DNA from 2 places in the Vibrio chagasii genome. Region 1 is predicted to be linked to the other one. Evidence: predicted binding sites of a transcription regulator. Region 1 holds the regulator's gene; the other holds the start of a gene.

Region 1 (3,569 bases):
CTACACCACTTTTCTTATTTAATAGTTTCGGTGACTATTCTATTCATAACTAGTAACAATTCTAGTGGTACTGTAGATAAATGCCAGAAACATGGATTTTTTTTGATACAAGACAATCTTAAACCTTGCTATTTGTCGTCTGGCACAATTCAATATAGGCATTACTACTAACGAGTAACTTTGCATTTCGCAAATAACCTCGTCATCAGCCTTGGTGTGTAAAAAACACCACAAGACTAAATCAGGATTTACGTAATGAAAGATACGAAAGCGTTCAATGAGCAAAGAGCAGAAATTTACTGGTGGTTATCAAGCTTATTCGCCAAAGAGCTCACTCAAGACGAACTTGACCACTACCACTCTGTTGAAATTCGTTCTTTCTTAACTGGTTTAGGCGAAAATGAAACTCTAAAGCCTGCTATTGATAAGTTAGTTGATGCCCTGAACCGCCTACAAACTCGCGAAGATGCACAACTAGAACTGTCTGCTGACTTTTGCGACCTTTTCCTAAAGACAGATAAGCATGGCGCCCTTCCTTATGCTTCAATGTACATCGGTGAAACTGGCCTATTAAACGATATACCAGCGAAAGAGATGGAAGAGATCATGGCTAAGCACAACCTAGTGGTTAACCAAGATCTAAAAGAACCAGCAGACCACATCGCTATCGAACTCGACTTCTTAGGTAACCTAATCATTCGTTCTAATGAAACAGAATCAGAAGAAGTACTAGAAAAATCGTTCGAAGTTCAGCAACAATTTATCGAGCAACAGCTATTAACTTGGATCCCGAAATTCAACGTTAAGTGTCACGATGTTGATGAATTCGGTTTCTACGCTGCTGTATCTTCTCTGCTAATGGCTTTCTGTCAATTAGATGCTCAATATTTAGCTGGTGAATAAGCTTAACTGATGACTAGGTAAATAAATTCCGTAGAATGTGACAATTCACCCGGATTTCTGGGTGAATTGTATTGCGAGTATTTTCTAGTCAGTCTAGAATTGTGACCGCAAACGATAAAATATGAAACATTCACGAAATGCTATGCTTATTAAGTTCAGAGCATTTCGGTGTTAAAACAAGCCGCTCACTAGCGGTTTTTTGTTTTTTAACACTTTAGTACCCAAAGAGCCCTACAAATTTAAGCTCTTAGTTAGGTAGCTTAACGGCTACTTCACTCCGTACTTTGGGGAAAGTAGCTTCTAATAGGATAAAACCATGGCCACTATAAAAGATGTCGCTCGCTTAGCAGGCGTATCAACCACAACCGTTTCTCACGTAATCAACAAAACACGCTTTGTTGCAGAAGCGACTCAAGAAAAAGTAAATAAAGCGGTAGACGAATTAAACTATGCACCAAGTGCTGTTGCTCGTAGTTTGAAGTGTAATTCAACACGAACCATCGGCATGCTAGTGACTCAATCAACCAACCTATTCTTCTCAGAAGTTATCGATGGTGTTGAGAGCTACTGCTACCGTCAAGGTTACACTTTGATCCTGTGTAACACGGGTGGTATCTATGAGAAGCAACGTGACTACATTCGAATGCTTGCAGAGAAACGTGTAGATGGCATCTTGGTTATGTGTTCAGACCTAACTGAAGAACTGAGAGAGATGTTAGACCGTCACGCTGACATCCCTAAAGTAGTCATGGACTGGGGCCCGGAGAGTTCTCAAGCAGATAAGATCATCGATAACTCTGAAGAAGGTGGCTACCTAGCGACTAAATACCTAATCGACCGCGGTCACTCAAAGATTGCTTGTTTAAGTGGCCACTTAGACAAAGCGGCGTGTGTGGAGCGTATCGCTGGTTACAAGCGCGCTTTGGAAGAAGCTAACATTACTGCAAATGACGACATGATCATCGAAGGTAACTTTGAGTGTGATACTGCCGTTCTAGCCGCTGACAAAATTGTTGAGATGGAAGATCGCCCGACAGCTGTATTCTGTTTCAACGATACCATGGCACTAGGCTTGATGAGCCGCCTACAGCAGAAAGGCATCTGTATCCCTGAAGATATCTCTATCATTGGCTACGATAACATCGAACTGGCTGAGTACTTCTCTCCACCATTGACTACCGTTCACCAACCGAAGCGCCGTGTCGGTAAGAACGCCTTCGAAATTCTGCTTGAGCGTATTAAAGACAAAGACCATGAAAAACGCGTCTTCGAAATGCACCCAGAAATTGTTGAACGTAGTACAGTTAAAACGTTAAATTAACTGATAAATTGAGTTTATTTTCATCAAGCGCACCTTTGGGTGCGTTTTTTTTATCAGCAACTAAAATAAACCTAGTTTCATATGATAAAGATCATTAATTGAAGCAACATCACACTTTGAAATAACAAGTGTGAGCCTCATTCAACAAAAACTTTATTCTATTCAATCAGTCACGCACAGGGCAAATCACTTGAAAAGGTGAGACGCAAAGCTTCCGGCCTAAACCACTCGTTGGTATGGTAGCGGGGTTACCGATGGCAAAATGCAGTAACTACTAATAATTTAGTAATTTACGGCTTATTGACAATGTAATTGCAACATTTTGCTAATCTCTCGGACCTGCTTATTTGGTGGCGTAGTTCAAATACACCGAGATAAATAACATGGATAAACCGATACTAAAGGACTCAATGAAGTTATTTGAGCCCCTAGGAAAAATAAAGTCACGCTCAATGTTTGGTGGATTCGGTCTTTTTGCTGATGACACTATGTTTGCTCTGGTTGTTAATGACCAGTTGCACATACGAGCAGACAAAGGCACAACAAAACAGTTCGAGCAACAAGGGTTTCAACCGTACGTCTACAAAAAACGTGGTTTCCCTGTCGTAACTAAATACTTCGCTTTACCAGAAGGCCTGTGGCAAGACCAAGAGAAAATCTTACAGCTTGCAACTACGTCTCTGGGTTTTGCAAAAGAAGAGAAAGCTGAACAGTCCGCTGCTAAGCCAACTCGACTCAAAGACCTCCCGAATCTTCGACTCACCACCGAGCGCATGTTGAAGAAAGCTGGAATTGATTCCGTAGAACGTTTATATGAATCTGGCTCTGTAAACGCATTTAATGCCATCAAGGAATCTCATGCGTCCTCCGTCAGTATTGAACTGCTTTGGGCACTAGAGGGGGCGATCAATGGCACCCATTGGTCGGTTATCCCGCAGCAACGTCGTGAAGAGCTTATCAGTCGCGTCAATTAACATTTTCAGTACACCTTTTTATACAACTAAGCCGCATTTCTGCGGCTTTTTTTATATCTAGTGAAAGTTAATCTATGCTTTGCCTGTCTATCTATACTAATGGTCTGCATTGAAAATTTGAGGAAGTATCAATGAGTAAGAAAATGATATTAGGTATTGTATTGGTCGTAACGATCTTTTTATTAGGCATTAATTTTGGCCAATACCTCACGCTCGAAAACGCCAAAGCACAGCAAGCGGTGCTAAACGACTACATTGAAAGTAACTTTATTGCCGCCGCGGCGACGTACTTTATCGCATATGTATTGATCACCGCCTTCTCCATCCCGGGAGCAGCCGTTGTTACACTACTTGGTGCTGCGCTGTTTGGC
Region 2 (3,569 bases), 490 kb from region 1:
TGCTTTCAACTTGGCTACGGCCAGAGTCGATCAGAGAGCGGATTAGGCAAAGTACAGTGATTGAGTTCTCTTCTGTCGTGATAACACCTACGTTTAGAGATGTCTCAACAACACCTTCAATCTCATCACTCATACGAATCACACCGTTTGGCGCCGCGTTAAGTGCTGCGATGAAGCGATCTTGGTCAGCAGCTGCAAGTGCGCCCATTTCAACTGAAGCTTCTTCGTTGAAAGTCACGATGCTGTCTTCTACTTTACCTAGCTCTGTTGAAAGTAGCTCTGTGTAGTAGTTGTATAGCGAAGCCAGTTTTTCTTGGTTTGCCGCTGGAACAGCAACAGTAACGAAACCTTCACGAGGAATCGCGTTACGTAGGCTACCACCTTTGAATTCTACGATGCGTAGGTCTAGCTCTTTTGCGTGACCAGCCAGGAAGCGAGCAAGTAGTTTATTCGCGTTCGCACGACCAGTGTGGATGTCACAACCTGAGTGGCCGCCTTTTAGACCTTTAAGCGTAAGTTTGCGAGTCACGAAATCTGCTGGGATTGCAGTACGAGCAACGTCAAATGTCATTGCGCCGTCGATACCGCCAGCACAACCCATGTACACTTCGCCTTCTTGCTCTGAATCGGTGTTAAGAAGGATGTCGCCTTCTAACCAACCCGCTTCAAGACCGAATGCACCCGTCATACCTGCTTCTTCGTCTACAGTTAGTAGAACTTCGATTGGGCCGTGCTTGATTTCGTTTGATGCAAGAACCGCTAAGCATGATGCCATACCCATGCCGTTATCTGCGCCAAGCGTTGTGCCTTTTGCAGTAACCCACTCACCGTCGATGTACGGTTGGATTGGGTCTTTAGTGAAGTCATGAACCGTATCTTCGTTCTTTTGTGGAACCATATCGATGTGAGCTTGTAGCACAACACCTTTTTTGTTCTCCATGCCCGGCGTCGCAGGCTTTTTGATGAATACGTTGCCCGTTGGATCACGGCGTACATCTAGCCCTTGTTCTGTTGCCCAAGCAATAATGTATTGAGCAAGCTCTTCTTCATGCTTAGAAGGGTGTGGGATTGAGCAAATCTTATCGAAGAGCTGCCAAATAGGGGCAGGGGATAATTTACTGATCTCAGAATGGAATTCAGACACGGATGACTCCTTTTTTATTTGATAACCATATATTTAGGCTTTCTATGGGTATAAACATAGAGCAAAAACCTAAAATATAGGTCTGTTTTGATGCCGACAGCATACCATTAGAGTGTTTTGACGAGTAGCGCTTCTAAACCTGAAATGCTTCAAATTTTGAACGCCATCTTGTTCATTTGATCTTGTATAAGTGCTCTGATGCTTATAAAAGATGCAAGCAAACGTTTGTTTAAGTCTGATTTGTAGTTTTATTACGAAATTAAGTTTGCAAAATAACCCGAACTGGTCAAAAGTGTGACCTGAAGCAAAGAGTGCTTGTAATCTTTTTTCTTTAAGGTATATTTGTAACCAACTTCTGAAGTGAAGAGTAAATGCTCAAAGGATGAGTCCGTTTATCGCCTCCAAGGAACCGAGAAATCAAATTCGTTTTTTATTGATTTATTAAGGTGATAGTTATGAAAGGTTTACCATCTGCAATGTTCTGGCTTAACAACTCTGTTTACACTAGCAACTTTGCATACCCTACAAGCTTTGGTTACTAATACCATAAGCATGTAACTCGAACAGTTTTGTTCACCCCTATATATTGGAATTCTCTTACAACCCTTTTGGTTGACAGATTCTACCGCCACTCAGTTTTGAGTGGCGTTTTTTTTGCCTGCTACTTTTATCCTCAGCTTTGATTCATCATCTATCTACGACTATGCTCGGTTGTTTTTTTAAACAGCAAAATGTCAATTTGAGCCTTATTACCAATCCTGTTGAAAATCGGACAACTCTTGTGGGTTTGAATTGGCAAATTTAGCGCCAGATTCTTAATGAAAATAACTGATGGTTGAAAAAGTAATCAAATAAATACGACCATTAAATTGTTTTTAGTCTATTGTTTTTAATGTGTATTTTTCTTTTTAGATGTGATTTTTAATCGCTTGGTTTCATACGTCATTCTGATAAATATTATTTAGAGCCTTAATTCTATCTGGAATTTGTTATTTGATAACTTTATAATCCAAAGCCAATCGATTACGCAACCGTTTACTTTTTACCCTTATAGGATTCGATAATGTTCGAAAAGCTATTCAAACTCAGTGAAAACGGCACCAATGTGCGCACTGAAATCATCGCGGGTCTAACAACCTTCCTAACAATGGCTTACATCATTTTTGTAAACCCAATGATCCTAGCTGATGCTGGTATGGACCACGGCGCTGTATTTGTAGCAACCTGTTTAGCGGCTGCTATTGGCTGTTTCATCATGGGCTTTGTTGCTAACTACCCAATTGCTCAAGCTCCAGGTATGGGCCTGAATGCCTTCTTTACCTACGCGGTTGTGATGGGTATGGGTTACACGTGGCAAGTTGCTCTAGCGGCAGTGTTTGTTTCGGGTGTGATCTTCATTTTCTTGAGCATCTTTAAGATCCGTGAATGGATTATCAACTCGATTCCTATGTCTTTGCGTGTAGGTATCTCTGCGGGTATCGGTCTTTTCCTAGCGTTTATCGCACTTAGCAATGCTGGCATCGTGGTTTCTAACCCTGCAACTAAAGTATCACTTGGCGACATTACTGCTATTGCTCCTATCCTTGGTGCTCTTGGTTTCTTCCTTACTATTGCCCTTGTACACCGCGGTGTGAAAGGCGCAGTAATGATTGCAATTCTAGCTATTACCGCTCTTGGCATTATCATTGGTGACGTTCAGTACGGCGGTATCATGTCTACACCACCAAGCCTTGCTCCGACTTTCATGCAGCTTGATTTCTCTGCAGTATTTGAAATCGGTATGATCTCTGTTGTATTTGCTTTCCTATTCGTCGACTTATTCGATACAGCGGGTACGCTAGTGGGTGTTGCTACAAAAGCGAACCTAATCAAAGAAGATGGCAAACTACCTCGCCTGAACAAAGCACTGCTTGCTGATTCAACAGCAACGTCTATCGGTGCTCTTCTAGGTACATCGAACACGACTTCATATGTAGAGAGTGTTTCAGGTGTTGCTGAAGGTGGTCGTACTGGTCTAACGGCTGTTGTCGTGGGCGTACTTTTCCTTCTTGCTCTTTTCTTCTCACCACTTGCAGGTATGATTCCGGCGTACGCAACATCAGGCGCGCTTTTCTATGTAGCAATTCTGATGATGTCAGGCCTAGTTGGCATTGATTGGCGTGATCTTACGGAAGCAGCACCAGTCGTGGTAACATGTCTACTTATGCCGCTGACGTACTCTATTGCTGAGGGTATCTCACTAGGTTTCATCGCTTACGCTGCAATTAAGCTGCTAAGTGGTAAAGGTCGCGACGTTTCACCTGCTGTGTGGATCATGTCGGTAATCTTTATTCTTAAATACATTTTCGCTTAATCGTCTAGATTTCTGCTTAAACGCTGAAGAGGCTATGTTTGGCATAGCCTCTAATAACATGAAAAATTATTA

What was found. The regulator PurR, encoded in region 1, represses purine synthesis genes. The targets are predictions, from matches to a motif close to TNANGNAAACGTTTNCNTNA.
Region 2: OCV52_RS12430 (NCS2 family permease) is a predicted target of PurR. The motif match lies at 2,168-2,187, and genes of this name have one in related genera.

The regions. Positions count from the first base shown of each region.
Region 1 covers NZ_AP025465.1:2,220,609-2,224,177, forward strand. The annotation lists gene torD (molecular chaperone TorD) at 256-903, shown strand; gene purR (HTH-type transcriptional repressor PurR) at 1,220-2,224, shown strand; cyclic di-GMP riboswitch class I at 2,395-2,480, shown strand; gene OCV52_RS10145 (TfoX/Sxy family DNA transformation protein) at 2,608-3,198, shown strand; gene OCV52_RS10150 (TVP38/TMEM64 family protein) at 3,330-3,569, shown strand, end outside.
Region 2 covers NZ_AP025465.1:2,715,232-2,718,800, reverse strand. The annotation lists gene OCV52_RS12435 (aminoacyl-histidine dipeptidase) at 1-1,144, opposite strand, end outside; gene OCV52_RS12430 (NCS2 family permease) at 2,208-3,497, shown strand.